2 regions of the Methylophaga sp. SB9B genome follow, and region 1 is predicted to be linked to the other one. Evidence: riboswitches for the same ligand, from Rfam matches in the RefSeq annotation. Region 1 holds a riboswitch; the other holds the start of a gene.
The links. A riboswitch is a leader RNA that binds a small molecule or an ion and turns the genes downstream of it on or off. The one in region 1 is predicted to bind cobalamin.
Positions count from the first base shown of each region.

Region 2: it holds a riboswitch for cobalamin, as region 1 does, so the genes downstream of both, E8Q33_RS06235 (hypothetical protein) here and E8Q33_RS15645 (hypothetical protein) in region 1, are expected to answer to the same signal.

Region 1 covers NZ_SSXS01000007.1:62,746-73,488, reverse strand. Annotated here, with positions in the region: gene E8Q33_RS16025 (NADPH-dependent assimilatory sulfite reductase hemoprotein subunit) at 1-7, shown strand, start outside; gene E8Q33_RS16020 (hypothetical protein) at 4-225, shown strand; gene E8Q33_RS16015 (hypothetical protein) at 231-659, shown strand; gene ettA (energy-dependent translational throttle protein EttA) at 798-2,456, opposite strand; gene E8Q33_RS09005 (DUF2149 domain-containing protein) at 2,579-2,878, opposite strand; gene E8Q33_RS09000 (MotA/TolQ/ExbB proton channel family protein) at 2,871-3,317, opposite strand; gene E8Q33_RS16435 (cobaltochelatase subunit CobN) at 3,317-4,765, opposite strand; gene E8Q33_RS16430 (cobaltochelatase subunit CobN) at 4,762-6,849, opposite strand; gene E8Q33_RS15645 (hypothetical protein) at 6,861-7,703, opposite strand; cobalamin riboswitch at 7,804-8,051, opposite strand; gene E8Q33_RS08990 (LemA family protein) at 8,243-8,821, shown strand; gene E8Q33_RS08985 (M48 family metalloprotease) at 8,824-9,846, shown strand; gene E8Q33_RS08980 (calcium/sodium antiporter) at 9,896-10,743, opposite strand, start outside.
Region 2 covers NZ_SSXS01000004.1:178,450-189,192, reverse strand. Annotated here, with positions in the region: gene bluB (5,6-dimethylbenzimidazole synthase) at 1-110, opposite strand, end outside; gene E8Q33_RS06240 (cobyrinate a,c-diamide synthase) at 107-1,399, opposite strand; gene E8Q33_RS06235 (hypothetical protein) at 1,399-1,974, opposite strand; cobalamin riboswitch at 2,029-2,232, opposite strand; cobalamin riboswitch at 2,312-2,507, shown strand; gene E8Q33_RS06230 (TonB-dependent receptor domain-containing protein) at 2,568-4,445, shown strand; gene E8Q33_RS06225 (O-succinylhomoserine sulfhydrylase) at 4,608-5,792, shown strand; gene E8Q33_RS06220 (VWA domain-containing protein) at 5,922-7,700, shown strand; gene E8Q33_RS06215 (hypothetical protein) at 7,701-10,743, shown strand, end outside.

The DNA of each region.
Region 1 (10,743 bases):
CATCTGACCTTATACATTTATAGTGGCCGTGTTGCGGATACTGAAGCACTGCAATTACGTACCGCACTTCGGGAAATCGCCAAAGTTCATACCGGCGAGTTTCGCATGACCTGTAATCAGAACCTGATTATTGCCAATATCAGTCCTGAGCAGAAACCGGTTATTGAACAGTTGGTCGAACAATATCAACTTGATATCGGCGAACGCGTCCGGCATTACGTTTAAATGCCATGGCCTGTGTTGCATTACCTACTTGTGCTTTAGCGATGGCTGAATCAGAACGTTATTTACCAACGTTTCTCAGTAAGCTGGAACAAATAATGAGTGATGTTGGTTTGCCGGAAGAACTGATTAATATCCGTATTACTGGTTGCCCCAATGGTTGTGCCAGACCTTACTTGGGTGAAATAGCCTTAACCGGGAAAGCAGTCGGGCGTTATAACCTGAACCTGGGGGCGGATTTCAGTGGTCAGCGATTAAATCGTCTGTATCTGGAAAATGTGGATGAAACTACCATTCTGAATACGCTGAAACCAATGATCGAACAGTTTGCTGCTGAACGTGAGCAAGACGAGCATTTTGGCGACTTTCTAATCCGTGTCGGCATTCTGGGCGCCGAACGGACACCTGAGATGATGCATAAGCCTTTGGTAGATTGAAATCTAACCAAAGAGATTTTTATCCGTAGATTTCGCAGATTTTTGTTAGACGTGGGTTGTGTCGGGTTACGCTAGGCTAACCCGACCTACCCATGAAAAATGACTTATTTAATTTTTCTATGTGGTTAATAATTGAAACTAATTCATCCGGCGGTATTTGATACGTTCCGGCTGATGATCCTTGCCGAAGCGTTTACGGTAATCTTCGGCATAATCGCTGTAATTACCTTCAAAGAACACCACGCTGGAATCGCCTTCATAGGCAATCATATGGGTACATACCCGATCTAAAAACCAGCGATCATGCGAAATCACCACCGCAGAACCCGGGAAGGCCAAAATGGCTTCTTCCAATGCCCGCAGAGTTTCAACGTCCAGATCATTGGTCGGTTCGTCGAGTAATAAAACGTTGCCGCCTTCTTTAAGCAGTTTGGCCATATGCAGACGGTTACGCTCACCACCGGATAAATCCTTAACGAATTTTTGCTGATCCGAGCCTTTGAAATTGAAGCGGCCACAGTAGGCACGAGAAGGGGTTTGATAGTTACCGACAGTAATCATATCCGCACCATCTGCAATTTCTTCAAACACGGTTTTCTTGCCATCCAGTTCACGTGACTGGTTCACATAAGCCAGTTGCACGGTGCTGCCGATTTCGATTTCACCTGAGTCGGGTTTTTCTTCACCAGTAATCATGCGGAACAAGGTGGATTTACCCGCACCGTTAGGACCGATAATGCCGACGATTGCACCAGGTGGAATCGTCAGACTAAGGTTTTCAAACAGTAATTTGTCACCATAGGATTTAGTGACGTTGTGCAGTTCAATGACCTTATCACCTAAACGTGGGCCAGGTGGAATATAGATTTCCTGAGTTTCATTACGCTTTTGAAATTCTTTTGAATTCATTTCTTCAAACTGTTTCAAACGCGCTTTGGATTTTGCCTGACGTCCTTTGGCACCTTGGCGAACCCACTCCAGTTCAGCCTGAATGGCTTTATTGTGCGAGGCTTCCTGTTTGGATTCCTGCGCCAGACGTTGATCTTTCTGTTCCAGCCAGGAAGAGTAGTTGCCTTCATAAGGAATACCGCGTCCACGATCCAATTCCAGAATCCAGCCAGCGGCATTATCGAGGAAATATCGATCATGGGTAATGGCAACAACCGTACCTGGGTATTCCTGCAGGAATCGTTCAATCCAGGCAATGGATTCGGCATCGAGATGGTTGGTCGGCTCGTCGAGCAATAACATATCCGGGTTATCCAGCAATAACCGGCATAACGCCACACGACGACGTTCACCACCAGATAACACTGCTACTTTGGCATCCCAGGGTGGCAGACGTAAGGCATCGGCTGCACGTTCCAGAGCATTGTCCAGATTATGACCATCTTTTGCGGTGATCAGATTTTCCAGTTCAGCTTGTTTTTTGGCTAAAGCGTCAAAGTCAGCATCGGGTTCAGCGTAAGCGGCATAAATTGCATCCAGTTCATCCAGGGCAGCTTTGACATCTGAAACTGATTCTTCAATGATTTCACGAACGGTTTTGCTGTCATCCAGCTGAGGTTCCTGTGGCAGATAACCGACCTTCATATTCGGCATCGGTCTGGCTTCGCCAATATAATCCTTATCTTCACCGGCCATAATGCGAAGCAGGGTGGATTTACCTGAACCATTTAAACCCAATACACCGATTTTGGCGCCGGGGAAAAAGGACAGGGAAATATCTTTTAATATTTCGCGTTTGGGCGGCACGATTTTGCCAACGCGGTTCATGCTGTATACGTATTGAGCCATTTTAAAATCCAATAAAACAGGAGTTCAGTAGAAGCGGTGATTCTACCTGAAATTACTTTTGGTTTGGCGGGCTGAGCGAAAATCTTTTGTTTAGATTCTAAAAGATCAACAACCCAAAAAAATCACTCACCAATTAAAATCAGCTTGCCGGTTTGGGGATCACGATATACCTGACCAACCGCTTCATAGCCACTGCCATCCTGCATCTGTTGCTGCATATTGTCGGGCAGTTTTGGCAGTTCTTTACCGAGAGTGATCTCCTGCGGCTGTACTTCAAAGTGATCCTGTAAATCAGTGCTGAACGCGACCAGTGCTGCGATTAGCCCACAGGCAAATACCAGCACAATATCAATCAGATTGGCTAATGGACCCAATGGATCTTCATCGGTATCCAGAAATGAACTACGCCGCCATTTATCCATTTTGCTGTTCCAACTGAGTTAAAGCCGCGTCATACCAACGCCGACGCATACGGCCAATAACAAAGCCGATCATGCCAGCCAATAAACCAATAACCGTGGTATCAAACGCCACTGTCATCGCCGTTGTCAGAATGCTTAGTTGTCCTTCGCCTAATGCGGCAAGACCTGGACCTAGAGGAATCAATGTCCCCATCAAGCCAAGCATTGGTGCTAGACGAGTAATAAAATCTGCTCGTTCAATCCGACGTTTGCCAAGTGCAATGAGCGATGCACTGTCCAGTTGTTTTGTCAGACGGGCAATTCCCCAAAAACGCTCGCCAATGGCGATACCGGTTTCATATACAGCCAGCCCGACAAAAAACAATAAAGCCCAGACCACCGGGGTTAATAACAGTCCGGTCAGCTGGTGCATCAATTCCAGTGAAAAGTGTGGATACATTACATAGCTCCTTTACGACCACGCCATAAACCGGCTGCGACAATTACTGATAATGCCAGTAACGTCCATAACCAAAGCAGATTTTTATCGTTCGAGTTTGAGTCAGCACCTTGATCAACTTTATCGTTTTGCTGGCTATCATCCTGATTTAACTGTAATTCCTGGATATGCGTCGGTGACGATTCGAGCTCTGAAGTTTGCATGCGACTACGTGCCAATACGGCTTCCAAGGCTTCAGCCGTATCCGCATCAAGCTGTGATTTCACAAAATCATACATTGGATGATTGGCATGGGTATGACCACTGCCGGGAATGCCTTTTTTAATAATATTGGCAGCAAACTGTTCGGCTAATTGTTTTTGCGTTGCCAGATCGGCATCCCAGAAGCCTTTATCAATGGCAACCAACATCACGGCTAAAATATTGGTTTGCACATGTTGCTGATGGCTATTACTGAGAAATTCATCCAATCCCAATTGCAGGCTGTCATCTACATACACCGCTTTAACTTCTTCCCAGACCTGATCGGTAATGATCTCTGGGCTGGTCACCTGCCAACCCCAAAGATATTCAATAAATTCACTGCCCATGGTGCGGGCACCGGCATAGCCTTCATTCATCAACGGTTTAATCCATTGTGGATTCAGATAACGAGCACGCAATTCACTGAGCAGAGCTTGTGGCAGATTATCGATTCGCAGGTTATCGTCATTACTGTGATTAATCACCGCGCTGCCAGGTTGCTGGCCACTGACTGTTTCCACCGCCAGATTAAAACCGCCGAGATAATCAAATGCATCATTGTTATCCATCAGACCGTACAGATTACTGGCCCGTCCCAGAAAAGTCTGTGAAACCCCGGCAAGTTGCTGTTTGAACAAGTCTGGTTGCGATTCACCCTGCAGACCACTGCCATAGGCATGAGCCATACGTTTGATAAACACATCGGCCAGTTCACTGCGATCCTCCCAGGCCGAAGATCGTTCAACCAGACGATTAATGCCAGCACCATAAGATCCTGGTGCGATGCCAAATACACGAAGGCTGGTTTCACGACCTAATTGTGCCGGATCGAGATCCGGTTGCTGTGCCAAACGTTGTCTGGCTTCATTAACCCAATTTGATGCCACCAGATTTTTATTCAAAGCTTCCTCGCCACCTTGTTGCCATTCGCCTAACGGTTGCAGAGCTGCTTTAAGCGCAATGGCCAGAGCAGGGTAATCACGAATAATCAGATCACGACTGGCATCCAATGCCAACAAGCTGGCTTTATCGAGCAATACCAGATGTTCCCCATATAAATCCCTGAATAGACCTGAGGTGGTAAACAGCACGTCCAGCCGCTGCGGTTGTTCCTCATTTAATGGCAGACGCTCAAGACCTTTGATAATGCCCCGGCTATTCCATATCGGGCGGACACCCAGCAGCTTCATGCCAAAAGCAATCATTGCACCTTCATCACGCACCGAATCAGAGGCCCAGAGAATGACGCCTTGTTTATTGCGATCGCCAACTTCATGACCTTCAATATTGCCTTTTTCGCCAGCCAATACCGGCGCAGCCAGTTGCTGACCAATATCAAAACCCACACGGGTCGCAGTAAACTGCCATCCAACGCATAAAAATTTCGCCCGGTGGGCAGTGCATCGGGTGTGCGGATCGGATCATTGCCTTTACCTGGTGAGATAAATCGCCCATTCAGACCATTCAGTAAGGCGTCAATTTCAGCAGCAGGAGATATTTGTAATCTCTGATATATCTCATTGCGTTGTTGTTCGCTGGGCTCGGATTTATCCAGCATTGAATTCATCATGGTATCCAGACCTTCAGCTGACCAGTCACGACCAAATACATGCAATCCCAATGGCATAAAGGTTTCCTGAAAATGCGTCAGATAATGACCGACTTCATGCAGCAGAAAATCATCATCAATTTCTTCAAAACCAGCGCCACGAACTTGCAGCTCTTCATCCATGCTGGCAATTAATTCATCACGCAGACCCATGGTTTCGATTTGCTCACGTAAGGTGACAATAGCGCGATCCCGGGTGGCTTTGTCTGAAGCGGCTTCAGCGCTTTCAATCAATTGACGTAGTTGCAGCAAATCGTCATACAATTCAGTAACGGCGAGCGGGGGAGTCAAATGATCAATGATAACCGCCTGACCACGCCGTTTAGCCTGGATGCCTTCCCCGACGCCATCGACTATATACGGATAAAGACCTGGCACATCCCCAGCGATAATAGTGGGGTAATCATCCTCACCAAGACCGACAGCGCGTTTGGGCAAAAACTCATAGGTGGAATGTCGACCAACATGCACCATCGCATCAGCGTTAAATTGCGACTGGATAAAATGATAAAAAGCGAGATATTGATGTGGCGGCGGGAAGGACATATTGGCATGCAATAGTTCCTCGTGGATCTCCCAGCCACGTGGTGGTTGAGGGCCGATAAACACATTGCCAAATTGCACACCGGGCATCAGTAGTTGATTATCCCAGACCATCACTTTGCCGGGGATTTCACCCCAGCCACGAATACCCTCGATCTGCATTTCCAACAGGGCATTATGCAATGATTCGTTATGTTGCCAGTCAGGCTTTTTACCTTGAGCAGCTGCATCGATGATCTGCTGATAATCCTGTTCCAGCTGAGTTAATAAATCCAATGCCCGACTGCGACCGGGGTGACGCAAACCATCCAGCGCATGATGAATATCCGTAGAGGTCTGCTGCATAAATGCTGACAGTAACTGCAGCTGAGACTGCCGAATGGTTACATTTTCCAATGCCAGCGCCTGCTCAATGGCATCACGCATCCGCTGCTGTAATACTGCCAAAGGACCATCAATCATTTCAGCCTGAACAGTTGCCGGTAACTGTTTGAACCAGCGTTGATAATCATCCGCTGTCATGGTGTTGGCGACCTTGGACATCGCAGATAAAGCCTCAGCGTCTTCAGGTAAATTCACCCCTTGAAATTGCAGCAAATCAAGCAAAGCCTCAGCGTCTTTGGGTAATTCACCGGTCTGATAACCTGCATCTTTAAGACCATGTAATATTTCCAGCAGACTTTCAGGCACATTCAGATTATCAGCACCAATATTATGTCTGCCCGGTGGATGGTTGTAATACACAATGGCGACACGTTTATCAGCGTTGTCTTTTTGTTGCAGATCCAGCCAGCGTTGCATGCGCTGTGCCTGACGATTTATTTGTGCCGCAATAGGCAGGCTTTGAGTCAGCTGGGCCCCGGTTTGTTTATCGATTTTTGCAGGTTCGGTCAAAGCCAGAATCTGTGGCTGACTGACACCTTGCAACTCAGGCATGGCAATCCGGTAATGAATGGAATCACGCGGAATGCCTTGTGCAGATAAGGCATAATCCGCCTCACTCAATTCATTCAGCCGAACGCTTTTTAATACCGGAACATTCAGTTCAGTAAATAATTGTTCAACCTGCTCACGACCATCACCGCCACCAATCACAAAATCCTGTAAAGAAACGATTCCCCATGGTGTGATTGGCAAAGATTCATTCATTACCTTTTTAATAGTCTGAATCGCATCAACACTGGTTCACCCCAGGCGGCCAATACCGATACACATTGGCTATTAAGCGCCTGACAATACTGTTGATGCAATTGCCATTCGCCCGTTAAATCACCGGTATCATGATCGAGCAACCAGACAACAGGCTGTGAGCCATCCAGTTGTTTCGCTAGTTCATCATGGGTTAACCAGTGAGTTTTATCGTCGTTATGCAAAGCAAAGCGTAAAGCCCCAATAGGTTGTAATTCAGTTTTTATATTGCCATCGCTTAGCAACATTTCCAGCAGACTACGTGAATTCTCTGTCGAACGATTTACCCAATAGGCGCGTGCCTGCAACCAGTTAACATACTCCGGATAGTTGGCTTGCAGAGCCTTTAAGTCATCTGCTGAACTTAAGGATGTTTTGTCGCTAAGTACTTGTTCAGGAATAGATTGCGTAAGTGGAACACTGTTTAATGCCGTGAGTCGCTGATCACTATGTAAAACATAGCGTTTTTGTGTAGTGCTGTATTGACGTGCCAGTAAACGCTCAACCGGATCACCAAATACGCCAACCATTAATAAGCTGCCGCTGCTATCGATTAATTTCTGCAACTCATTGTCATTTAAAGCATTAAGCTGACTGACAGTACGGATTTGAATGTCTGCATCGGGATGTTGCTGTAATAACTGATGTGCTCCAGAGACCAACGTCGGGGCAGAACGATCTGAAACAATAACCGTCACGTTGCGATCACTGGCATAAACAGCAGATGCCAATAGAGAAAACAACAGAGCAAACAAAGAAACGGGTCGAAAAAGACTCGTGTGAGAATTAAATTTATGAAACATAAGACATCCTGCCGCAGCAAAAGCAGCTACCAGTTAGGTAAATAGCGGGCAGGGGGACAGTATGGGTGTAATCTCGGAAACGTTCAGGCACCCCGCCACGACTCCTTAGTTAGCTTCGGGCCGGTCTCCGGACTTACAGCTTAGCCATAAATGGCGGCATTTCTCGTCTTCCCATACTGTTTAAGTACAGTGACTGTCGATCTATCAAGCAGATAGCGACCAGAGCAATGAAATAACTGTTTACCGTTGCGGGGGCAGTACAGGAATAACCAAATCATTGGGTCACCTGTTTCCCGTTTAACCTTTATCACATGTTGTAATAAAGGCACCTGAAACTGCCAGCGATAATACAGACAATGGTAATCAGTCAAACCAGGCGATATTGGTAGTAATACATTAATGAGACTGATCGTGACATTGAGATAGTATTTTGCTGAACGTTAATGGCCCTTAGCTTTCATAGTCAGTAAGCTGTTTGATACTGTGGGTTATCTAAATTGATAACCAATCATTACGTTAAATTAAAAAAGGAGAGAAATATGGAATGGGTATTACTGGCCATCGTGGGGCTACTGATTTTATATGTCATCATTGAATACAATAAATTAGTCCGGCATCGCAATATTTTTCAGAATGCATTCAAACAGATAGACGTAATGCTTAAACAACGTCATGACATGATTCCGCAGTTAGTCAACACCGTTAAAGGCTATGCCAAACATGAGCAGGAAACCCTGACGGGTGTCATTGAAGCCCGTAATCAGGCAGAAAAAATGCGCGGCCAAATTGACTCGGGCGATGCCACATCCATGCTGGCACTTGGACAGGCAGAAGGGTTATTGGGTAAAGCGATGGGCGGTATTTTTGCTTTATCAGAAGCGTATCCAGATCTGAAAGCCGATGGTGCTTTCCGTGATTTGATGGAGCAGTTGACCAGTATTGAAAACAAAGTCGCAGCATCACGGCGTGGCTATAACAATACCGTACTTGAATATAACAATGTGCTGGAAACCTTTCCAACCAATATTCTGGCGAATATGTTCAGTTTTACGCGTGCATCAGAGCTGGATTTTGATGACCGTGAAGCTATTCAGAATGTGCCAAAGGTTGAGTTTTAATCATGGCTGAAATGAGCAGCTATCAATTAGGCGCCAATGCTCGAAAACAAAGTCGGCTGATGATGGCAATGTTTATCTTTTCAGTTGCCTTAATTGCCACTGTAATTGCTGCCCTGGCATCGGTCAGGTTGCCATCTGAAACCATGAATCAGTCCGCACAGGTCATCGTGGACTGGTATTTATTTGGCTGGGTTGCAGCTGGCGTAGCGACGGTGATTGTCTTAACGTCTGTTTGGAAAATGCTCAGCATGGGCGGTGACGGAGTAAAAGTTGCTCAAAGCCTGGGGGCAACCGACGTAAATGATGAAACCAATGATCCGTTAATTACCCGTTATAAAAATATCGTTGAAGAAGTCGCTCTGGGTGCCAGCATGCCAGCACCGCATATTTTTGTGCTGGAAAATGAAGCTGGGATCAACGCTTTTGCAGCAGGCAGTTCACCCGATAAATCCGCTATTGCTGTTACTCGTGGCGCTTTAAAAATATTGACTCGTGATGAACTTGCAGCGGTAGTTGCCCACGAATTTGCCCATATCCGCAATCTCGATATGCGGCTTAATCTGCGGGTGATCGGCCTAATTCATGGATTGATGGCTTTATATGTATTGGGACGGATTCTGATGCATTCCGGAGGTCGCGGCGGCAAAAATGGGGGAGCCCAGTTAGCGTTGATTGGTATTGCACTGATCCTGTTGGGATTATTAGGTGCATTTATGGGTAAGGTCATGCAGGCAGCAATTTCTCGTCAACGTGAATATCTGGCCGATGCAGACGCCACGCGCTTTACCAGTGATCCTGACTCTCTAGCTGGCGCTCTGAAAAAGATAGGCAGTCTGAGTCAGAAAGGCGCTAATGCAACCGTACATGATGAGTTGGAAGAGGCCAGACATATGATGTTTGCTGAACTTTCAAACAAAATGTCCGGATTACTCTCCACCCATCCGCCTTTGGTCAAACGTATACAAGCCTTGGATCCTAGTTTTGACCCGGAAATTCAAGGTTGGCCGACAGTGGAAATTAATTAATCTACGTAATTACCTGCCTTGCATTTGAAAGATTTAATGAAGGTCTGCATTACTTATAACGTCGACGTAATAAATCATTAACCAGACAGAGAAATACATAAAACCCAACCAGTGGGCCTAGCCCATAAACAAGACCGGTTTGTAAATCTTGTAAGTAGGGCAGTGATAACGCTATCGCAATGGTAAACCAGACGTAGGCCACATATAGCACCAGAAATAAAAAGCCCTCGAAACGGTTTAAGGTACCGCCAAGAAAGAACAATGGCAGACATAACACAGCTACTGCGACCATCACTGGAACATCTATTTGCATTAACTGCTCGCTGGCTATTAATGGCATAGGGGAGATCAAGCCGGATAAACCCAGCACCGCCAGAATATTAAAGATATTACTGCCCACTACATTGCCGATGGCAATATCGCGTTCACCTTTGATGGTGGCAATAATAGACGTCATAACTTCTGGTAACGAAGTGCCGGCAGCCACAATGGTTAAGCCAATCACGGCTTCGCTGACACCAAAGGATGAAGCAATAGTGACCGCACTTTGCACTAACCAACGTGCGCCGAGCACCAATAAAGCCAAACCAACAATGATAAGCAATAAATTCTGCCATGTTGGGGCAGGCTTTTCTGTGGTTACTTCGCTTGAATCAATACCGGTTTTTTTGCCCTGATAGAACAAGAACAAAGTATACAAAACCACTCCCAATACCAGCAAAGCTGCTTCCAGTTTGCCGATGCTGCCATCCTGTATCATCCATAAAGCCAAAAAACTGACCCCAATCATGATCGGTACATCTTGACGAATCAGTTGTTGAGAAACTATTAGCGGCATAATCAAAGCTGCTAAGCCCAATATAAACAGAATATTAAAAATATTACTGCCTACCACAT
Region 2 (10,743 bases), on a different contig from region 1:
TCCTGATCGATGGGATCAGCAATAAAATGGCGCATATCCCGACGCTCACCAATAGCGCGATAAACCGCCTCACGATCCTGCTCATTAAAACGGTATTTATCCTGACTCATGAGGTAAACCAGCGAGCAATAAGTCCGGGGGAAGACTGGAAATAAAAGTGGATATAGCTGGCGGTCAGCCGTTGTTGCTGAAACACGGCTTCAGAGACTTTATTGCCATTCGGGCATTCAGCATAGACGATAGCGTCGGGTTGATTTTCCAACAATGAATGGTGGTAGGTGTGACCACGTAAAGTGTGGTTATCAATAGTGACTTGTTGCAGAGCCAAGGCTGTCAGTCTGGTTTGTAGTTTGGCATCAGCGGCAAGCACGCCACACATTTCAGCTTGTTGGCCATGCTTATCGGTTAATGTACGGCATAAATACAGCATGCCACCACATTCAGCCACAACAGGTTTATTGGCATTAATGTGTTCACATATCGCCTGACGCATCGACATATTTTGGCTGAGTGTTTCCAGATGCAGTTCAGGGTAACCACCGGGCAGATAAAGACTATCCACTTCAGGAAGTTTTGAGTCAGTCAATGGCGAGAAAAATACCAGCTTAGCGCCCATTGCGGTTAAACAATCCAGATTAGCCTGGTAAATAAAGGCAAATGCTGCATCCTTAGCCACGCCGATGCGAAGATCTTTTAATAATGGGGGTAAAGCTTCAACAGGTTCGCAGTCTAGTTTGATTTGCGGCAAAACAAATTCGGGATTGAGCTGAATGCTATCTGCCAGTTTGTCCAGACGCTCACTCAAATCAGTGAGTTCATCAGCCTGAACCAAACCCAGATAACGGCTGGGCAAACTCTCAGTTTGGCGAGGCATAGTAGCAAGGCAGGGCAGATCTTCTGGTAAAGCGGATGTCAGCATTTCAGTATGTCTGGCACTGCCCACACGATTGGCCAGAACGCCAGCCAAAGTCACATCCTGACGAAAGTTGGCTAAGCCGAACGCTAAAGCGGCGAATGTTTGTGCCATGGCACTGGCATCTATGACTGCTAAAACCGGGATTCCCAGAATGGCAGCCAGATCAGCTGTAGAAGGCGAACCATCAAACAAACCCATCACGCCTTCAATCAGAATAATATCTGCCTGTTTGGCGGCGTTGGCAATCAATTGTCTGGAGTGAGTTTCACCGACCATCCATAAATCAACTTGATAAACCGGATGGCCGGAGGCAAATGACAAGATCATTGGGTCCAGAAAGTCTGGACCCACTTTGAAAATTCGGACCTGTTTACCCTGACGTCGATAATGCCACGCCAAGGTCGCGGTAATAGTTGTTTTACCTTGACCTGAGGCGGGGGCAGCAATAATCAACGCAGCGCAGGTTTGCGGCTGCTTTGACATTAACGTAGCTGATTACTGCGCTGGCTCAAATTCGCAAAACGGAAGCTGATATGAATTACCGCGGCAGCAGCAATGTAAAAGCTTAATTTACTCAGGTTACCAGGATAGGACTGGACGAACCGGGTCAGATATTCAGCCATGGTTGGATCGACATAACGACCTGAAAACCAGTAAAAACCGCCGCCACTGAACAGGCCGGCAACTGCGGTAACCGTCACCAGCGTCATCGCCAGCGTAAACAGAGCCGTCCAGTTAAATTGGTATTTTGATTGAAACCAGCGACCTGCCAGCCACAAACTGCCATATGCGGGTAACATAAAGCCATAGGCGGGGGAGACACAGAAATTACTGGCACCGCCTATGTAAACCGACATTAAATCCAGCACTACAGCCAGACCTAAAAAAGCCGGAAACCACAATTTTGAGGCCAGATAAAATCCGGCGAGCAGAAATACTGCCCATGATGCGCTAGGTAAAACGTTGATATCGGCAAAATGATGACCACGAGTCATCACCATTAATAAGGCAAGAAGCGCAGCCACGATCAGTTGCTGACGTTGAGACAATAACGACATTGAGATTCTCCGATGTGCTCACCCGCACAACTTGGTTAATAGCATTTTCGGTCAACAGACCAGGATATTTCAGGCCGGTCTCCGGACTCATAAGCGGTACTATCACCAGCTGAACACCTTCCCGTAATTGATACAGTGGCGTAACGTTCAACCTGAACTTATTTACCGTTGCGGGGGCAGTGTCGGGTTTATCCAAAGTTTGGCTGCACCGACTTCCCGTTTCATCACTTTCGCGACACCTGAAACTGCCGACAGAATAAGGATTAGCAAGCTATATTGTCAATTTGGAAATCATTTATTGCCCTTATCAGGTTTGACGATAAGCCATGGGAGATTTAAGATGCGCGCCTCTTCAGGTGCTTTGATACCCATCAGAGTTAAACGGGAAGTTGGTGCAAAACCAACACTGCCCCCGCAACGGTAAACGTTGAAAATGCATCCAATCAGCCACTGCGATTAATCGTGGGAAGGCGGGTGTACTGGCGCAAGCCACAACGTGAGTCCGGAGACCGGCCTGAAGTTCATCACAACCAAATCGTGTTGTGTGACTTTATTAACCTGGATCGCGGGTGAGCGTATCCCTAGGAGACAATATGAAACCTTCAACAAAGGCTATGCCTTTGCGTGTCTGTGCACGTTTGACATTGGCTGCACTGGCAACTTCCACCTTTTCTGTTTCAGCTTTTGCTGAACAGGAATCCCTTGACGCAATAACCATCACAGCAAACCGTATGCCCACGGAAAATGCGTTGGCACCCAATACCGTTATTACCCGTGCAGATATTGATCGTTTGCAGATTTTGGATTTGCCTACACTTTTATCCAGAACACCCGGTATCGACATGGTCCAAAATGGTGGATTGGGTAAAGGAACCAGCCTATACATGCGCGGTACCGCCAGTGATCATGTTTTGGTTTTAGTTGATGGTGTTAAATGGCAATCTGCTACTTCAGGCGGAACATCACTACAGGATTTCCCTGTTGAACAGATAGAACGAATTGAGATCGTTCGTGGCCCACGGTCGGGAATTTATGGTTCAGAAGCGATCGGCGGTGTTATTCAGATTTTTACTAAGCAAGGCAGATCTGGTGAAACTAAACCATATTTTTCATTAGCTACAGGCAGCAAAAACACTCAAAAAGCCACGGCGGGAGTGAGTGGTGGAAATGAAAAAACTCGTTATAACCTGGGATATAGTTACTTAACAACAAATGGCATTGACGCACAGGACACATTGGATAACCCCGTTAGAACGTATGCGACACCTGATCATGATGGGTATCGAAATAGCAGTTTATCGTTGAAAGTTGATCATAATGTTAGCGATAGCTGGTCTGTTGGGGCAAATATATTGCGGGCAAACAGCTATAACGAATACGACAATGGTTCTTTTGTTCGTAACACCAATATTCTTCAAGACCCTATTCATAGCAAAAACATTCAACAAATTCTTGGTGTAAATAGCTCACTGGTGATTAACGATCTGTGGTCTATGCGTTTTATGTTGGGCGAATCGTGGGATCGTTTTCAAAGCGTCAAAGTGGGTGTAAATGAATCGAAATTCAATACCCGGAATCGTTCTGCAAGTTGGATAAACACTCTGAGTCTTAGTGAAACTCAACAGCTTAATATCGGTTTTGATTATGATCATGACCGGGTCGAAAGCTCTAATGAGTATGCGGAAAAGTCTCGTGATAACAAAGCTGCCTTCGTAAGCTGGCAAGCCAGTGCAGGTCGACACGAGTGGCTCTTGAGTGTGCGCCATGATGATAACGAGGCGTTTGGTCATCGTAATACTGGAACAGCCGATTATGGATATTGGTTAAATGACGAATTACGAATCTCATTAAATGCTGGTACAGGATTTCAAACACCAACGTTTAATGATCTTTATTGGCCAGGTGCAGGCAATCTGGATATTCTTCCGGAAAAATCGAAATCTTATGGGGTTGGTTTGACTGGGAGTCCAGCCTGGGGGAAATGGGCTGTTAACGCTTATCAGAATGAAGTAAGAGATTTAATAGAATGGGCAGCGACTCCTTCAGGATTATTTCAACCTTCTAATGTGTCAGAGGCTAAAATTAAAGGCCTAGAGTTCGAATTGAATACAACAGTAGCAGAATGGCTTTTGTCATTTGATGCATCTTTTGTTAAGCCAGAAGATGAAGAAACTGGAAATGTGTTGCAAAGAAGGGCAAAACGTATTGCCAATTTTCATGCTGATCGCCAATGGAATAAATGGTCTACAGGCGCAAGCTGGAAGTTAAGAGGTGAAAGTTATAGTGATAAAGATAATGACATTAAACTCAGTGGCTTTGGCTTATTAGATCTTCGTATCGCTTACGATATTGATACTGACTGGAAAGTGCGTTTAACAGGACAAAATATATTGAACAAGGATTATCAAACTATCGATAGATACTATAGCTGGGGCAGAACAGTTATGTTATCTGTTCATTATCAACCTTAATTTTGTTACGAAAAATGCTCAGTCGTTATCGACTGAGCATTCCTTTTTGATATTTCTAACTTATACCTATTCAAAAGCCCAAATCCTTTAAGGATAAAGCTGGTCAGCAGTTAGGCTAATCTTTTAGAATGGCAGGATTTTCCAGCTATATTCAGAGTTGTCATGACAGATCTCAAAGACCAGGGTTTTGCCACCCGAGCTATTCGTGCAGGACATGTAAGAACCCCTGAGGGTGAACATTCCGAACCGATTTTCCCTACTTCCAGCTTTGTGTTTGATAGTGCAGAGCAGGCGGCAGCTCGTTTTGGGGGCGATGAACCTGGCAATATCTATTCACGTTTTACTAATCCAACCGTACGCACTTTTGAACAACGCCTAGCATCGCTGGAGCAGGGTGAGTCATGCGTGGCAACCGCTTCAGGCATGTCTGCCATTCTGGCTACTTTTATGGGGTTGTGCGCTGCTGGTGATCATATTGTTTCGTCACGCAGTGTGTTTGGCACCACTCGAGTTTTGTTTGATAAATATCTCAGCAAGTTCGGTTTGCAAACAGATTATGTTCCGTTAACCGATTTGGCAGCCTGGGAAGCTGCTATCAAGCCCAATACCAAAGCGTTATTTCTGGAAACACCTTCCAATCCACTTAATGAGATTGCCGATTTGGTGGCGTTATCAGCCTTAGCCAAAAAACATGATTGTTTGTTAATCGTTGATAACTGTTTCTGTACACCAGCTTTACAACAGCCTTTATTGCTTGGTGCGGATATCGTCATTCACTCAGCTACCAAATACATTGATGGGCAGGGGCGTTGTGTAGGCGGTGCGGTTGTCGGTGATGCAAAACGAGTCGGTGAAGATGTGTATGGTTTCTTGCGCACTGCGGGTCCGACCATGAGTGCCTTCAATGCCTGGACTTTTCTGAAAGGTCTTGAAACATTAGATTTACGCATGAAAGCGCATTCAGTCAATGCCAACCATCTGGCACACTGGTTACAACAGCAGAAAATGGTTACTCAGGTGTTTTATGCCGGGCTCGAGTCGCATCCAGGACATCAGCTGGCTAAACAGCAACAATCTGACTTTGGGGGCATTATTGCGTTTGAAGTGGAAGGCGGGCAGCAGGCAGCCTGGAAATTAATTAACGCCACACAGTTTATATCGATTACTGCCAATCTGGGTGATACCAAAACAACTATCACCCATCCGGCCACTACGACTCATGGCCGTTTGTCAGTAGAAGCCCGCGCTGAATCGGGTATCAGTGATGGCATGATACGTTTGTCGGTAGGTTTGGAAAATGTTGAAGATATTCAACAAGATATTCAGCGTGGTTTAGATCTGCTTTAAACCTTGCAAGTAAATAGCTGAACTATCGGCATAAAAACTGCATATTGAGACTCAAATAAAACAATTCGCGCCAGAAAACAGACATTGAGGACGTTTTCTGCCGCTTTTCCAGCCAAACAGGTTGTTTTTATGCAGAAAATATTAAGGCTCATACTGGCCCTGCCAATCATCTGGTTTACTCTGCCAGCAGTGGCAAACGCTGAATCCAGCGCGGATGTCCGCATCATTATTGATGTGTCCGGCAGCATGAAATACAACGATCCAGAGAATCTTCGCGCACCGGGACTTCGCTTATTAGGCGGATTGATGCCGGGTGATGCCGAAAGTGGCGTTTGGACCTTTGCCCGTTACGTCAATATGTTGGTGCCTATCCAAAAAGTCGACGATAAATGGCGACAACGAGTTCAACAAAAATCCTCTGAAATTCATTCTCTTGGTTTATTTACTGATATTGAACAGGCGTTGCAAAAGGCGACGGCTAATGTCAACGCCGCTGATTCAACTAAACAACGCAGCATTATCCTGTTGTCAGATGGCCTGGTTGATCTAGACAAGGGTAAAGCTGCCAGCGAGCAATCTCGGCAAAACATCATCAATACACTGCTGCCACAAATAAAACAAAAAGGCTTTCGGATTCATACCATAGCCTTATCCGAAGAAGCCGATCACGAACTGCTCAAACAATTGTCAATGTCGACCGATGGCTGGTATCACAAGGTAGATAACGCTGATGAGCTTGAGCGGGTTTTTCTGCATTTATTCGAGCAAGCCACTCAACGTGATTCCGTTCCTCTGGTGAATAACCGCTTCACTATTGATAACAGCGTCAATGAAATGACGATCTTAGTGTTTCGTGAAACTGAAACCGATATCACCCAACTGGTCCAACCTGATCAAAAACAGCAATTGGCCGATACTAATGATCCTGCCATCCGCTGGATGCAGGAAACACATTTTGATTTAATTACGATTGAGAAACCCATGGCGGGTGAATGGTTTATTGACGCCAATATTGATCCGGACAATCGTGTCATGGTGCTGACCGATCTAAAACTGCAAACCATTGATCTGCCAAATAACATTTTGGCAGGAGAGCAATTTGATATTGTCGCCAAATTAACCGACCATGGTAAACAGGTAGAACGAACCGATTTTTTGCAATTGGTAACGGCAGAGTTAAGCACTCAGCCATTGCAGGGTGAGCCCATCAATAACACGATGGCCTTAAATAACCAGACGGCAACGTTTATGGCAAATTTAGGCAAACTGTTTGACAGCGGACAGAATGATATTGTGATCACCGCTAAAAGTGACACTTTTGAGCGTCAGCGTCGGCAATCTGTGAACGTAGTAGCTTTGCCATTTGATGTCACCGTCACCCAATTGGAGGCTGACAGTCGTAGTCATCGACTGTCCATGACAGCCGATGCCAGTATGATTGAGCCAGAATCCTTGCAAATCACTGCATTACTCAGCGCTTCTGATGGCAGTGAATTCCCTTACGATGTATTACGTCAATCAGATAATGCCTGGCAGCTGACGCTTGCCGATTTACAACCCGAAACCGCTTATCAATTATCACTGCAGATCCGCGGCAAAACTTTGACAGGACGAAATGTGTTTTTGCAACCAAAGCCCATTCATCTAATGGACGAAGTTGGCGCAACACTAACCATTACCTCAGAAACCCCGATTGGCGCAGAACCAGCCGATAAGCCTTTTGAGCCAGTTATTATTGATCCGGTTGTAGACGAACAAACCTCTGTAGTGGATGCAAGCTCATTTCGACTGTCTGATACCGTGATTTTAGCCATTGGCAATGCGGTTATTGTGCTGTTGTTGCTGATGGGATTCTGGTTTTGGCATCGCAGCCGTCGTCGGCAGCTGTTACCTGGAGACTTACTGTAAATGTCGTTGACTGATCCGGTTTTCCAATGGCTTGCCTATGAGCTGGCCGCTATCTTTGCCGTTTTGTTTATCTGGGTGTTGATTCGCGCACGACGCAAGCACAAACGTACTCAGGCAGCCGCTGCTAAAACGGCGAAATTTATCAAAAACAGTTACGAACAACGGGTTGCTTCATTAAGCGAGCAGCTGAGTAGTCGGTATGGTTTAAGCGGTGCGGCCTTGGATTCGATGGTCGAAGAGTTGATGCTGCGTGAAAAGGAAATCTTTAAATCCATCGTCAATCTGTATTCGGCTCAGGACGAAAAAACGCTGAATAATTTCCCTGAACAAATCACCTCATTAACTGATGCCACGCTGAGCATCATGCAAGCAGATAGTGAACAAGATGCTGAGGTCACCGACCTACTAGACGTTGTTGATGAAACATTGCAGGAAGAAGAAGCAGAGCTTGAAATTGAATTAGCTGAACAACCGGCAGAGACTGAAGAAGATCCTCAAGCCGAGTTTGATGGCGTGTTTGATGATGCCAATGCAGACACAGTGGTTGCACAAACTGAAGTGCTGGATGACGAAACGGCGGTTATTGAAGAGTTAAATGAGCCAGCCGCGGATTTTGATATTGAGTTGGCGGATGTTGAAACAGATGAAGTCGACGTTGATGACATCTTTAATCAAAACACACCCATAGAAGAACCTGTTCCTAGCGAGCAAGAAGCACTTATTGATGATGCCATTGCGGCAGAACCTGAGTTGGATATAGATCCTGATCTGTTAGCTGACTTTGATGGACTTGCCTCAGACGAGCCTGTAGCAGAGCCAGAATTAGAACCTGAACCTGCAAAAACAGCTATGCGGATGGCGGATTTTCTAAAGAATGACTGGAACCCAACCATTCCGGATGTGTACGGTAAAACGCCATTAGCGGAGACTGAACCAGCAGCTGAAATCGAAAATGAGTCAGAAAATGCTGATAGTTCTACTAAGCTAAAAAGCATGAAGGCGTATTTGAATACAGCCTGGACCAATCAGGTACCGGATATTTATGGTAAATCTGCCGCAGAGCCAGTAGTAGATCAGATTGATGAAGATTTTGAGGCATTTGAACATCAGGAACTCAAACTGCATGCTTTCGAAACAGACGACACGACGGATCAGGCCTTATCATCACCTGTTCAGCCTGTCGATATCGAATTGGATGTTTTACAACCAAACGACGTGGATTCCGAAGTAGAAGAGATGATTTCTGTAGCAGAAATCGATGATCTTATGCGCGAGGCAGATATACCGATTGAGGACGAACAGGCGGAAACTGTTAATGAACATGTAGCACTCGAAAATGACTTTGATTTCAATGAAATAAATACCTTAGTTGATGAGGAGACTGCTCCAGAAGAAGATAATCTGGCAGAGTCTGAAATCGAGCCTGTTGAATTGGCTGATACAAATGAAGAGGGTAGCTTCCCGCCTGAACTGACTGAGTCCAATCTGTCGGACGACACCTCTGAAATAGTAGAGCAGTACCTCGAAGCTGATTTGCCTGAACCGACTCAATCTTATGAGCACTCAATAGAAGAAAAAACAGAAAGTGATAACACGTCATCAACAGCCGAAGCGGATCCCCAGGTAATTGTTGATGAAGAAGCAACTGATTGGCAGACCGATCTGATCGCTGAAGATAATGATTTCGAGATTGCTGAAACTGAGAATGCAGCAATCATAGATGAACCGGTATTAGCAGTTGAAGAACTGGATTTTGTTGCAACTAATGATGTTGCTGAAGAGCTGGACTTAACCGAAATAGCAGAACTGGATAAACCAGAAGAACCGGCATTAACATCTGAAGAAATAGTTGAATCAGCAGAGCAGCAACCCTCGCTTGAACAGAATCTGGAAGATGCTTCTGCTGAAGCAATTGATTTTCTCGAAACCGTAGAGATGACAACTCAGGATGTCGTTGAAGAACCTAGCGACAATGTTGAAGATGACGTCTCAGCTATTGATCAGTTGGATGAGATAAATCCGTTAGAAGAAATTATTACCAAGGCTGAAGCATCAACATCCATGGAAGAGGCATTAGCACCTGAAGAGCGGAATTCTTCTTCAATTAATGATATTGCTGATGATCTGGATTTAGCAGAAGAAATAGAACAGGATCAACAACCGGAAGCTGTTTTCGCCTCGGATGAGTTAGATGAATCTGTAGAACAAGAATCAGCGCTTGAACTGAATTTGCAGGATGCTTCAGCTGAAGAAACAGATTTCCTTGAAACTCCACCAATGCTCACTGAGGAAGTGATTGAAGTATTCAATGAGGGCGCTGAGGATGACATCAGCGAACTGGATGAAATAATCTCGCCAGAAAATAATATTGCCGAAGCCGAAGCCGGATTTGATAACGAGGCAGAAAGACTGTCCGGGATTATGGCGTCGCAACCTACACCTGAAGATTTGGCTGATGACAACGTCAATAATCCGGCTCAAACCGAAAATGAACCGCTTAATGAAATCGACAAACTGCGTGCCAAGTTACGTGAGCGGACGGAGCGTTTAAAAGCCGCCAGACAGCAGCGGATGGCTGAAAATCAAGCAGAACTATCTACTCCAGAGCCACCAACGCCATTAGATAATTCAACTGAGACTATCGAGCAACCATCGATTTTCGAACAAACTGCTTTCTCTGAACCATTAGCTGATGAAACGGCTATTACGACGGATAGTGAAACAGCAACCAATGCTCTAGTTATTGAAGATGTTATTGAGCCGCAAACCGAAGAGGACCTGTTACGACAAAAACTTGCCGCTGCACAAATGGAAATCGCTACCGATGATAACGCTGAGCAGGTGGAGCCCAATGAAGACACGATCAGTGCTGAAACACCTCAAACCATTGAAGAACCTCTAGTAGAGGAAACTCAATCAGTTGAATCGTTTGATTCTCTGGCTACCGATGATGCAGTCGATGTTGAAGAAATCGCGATTGGTGATGAAGAAAATGATTTTGTCGTTGAAGAGATTGAACTGATTTCTGATGAGAATGACTTAG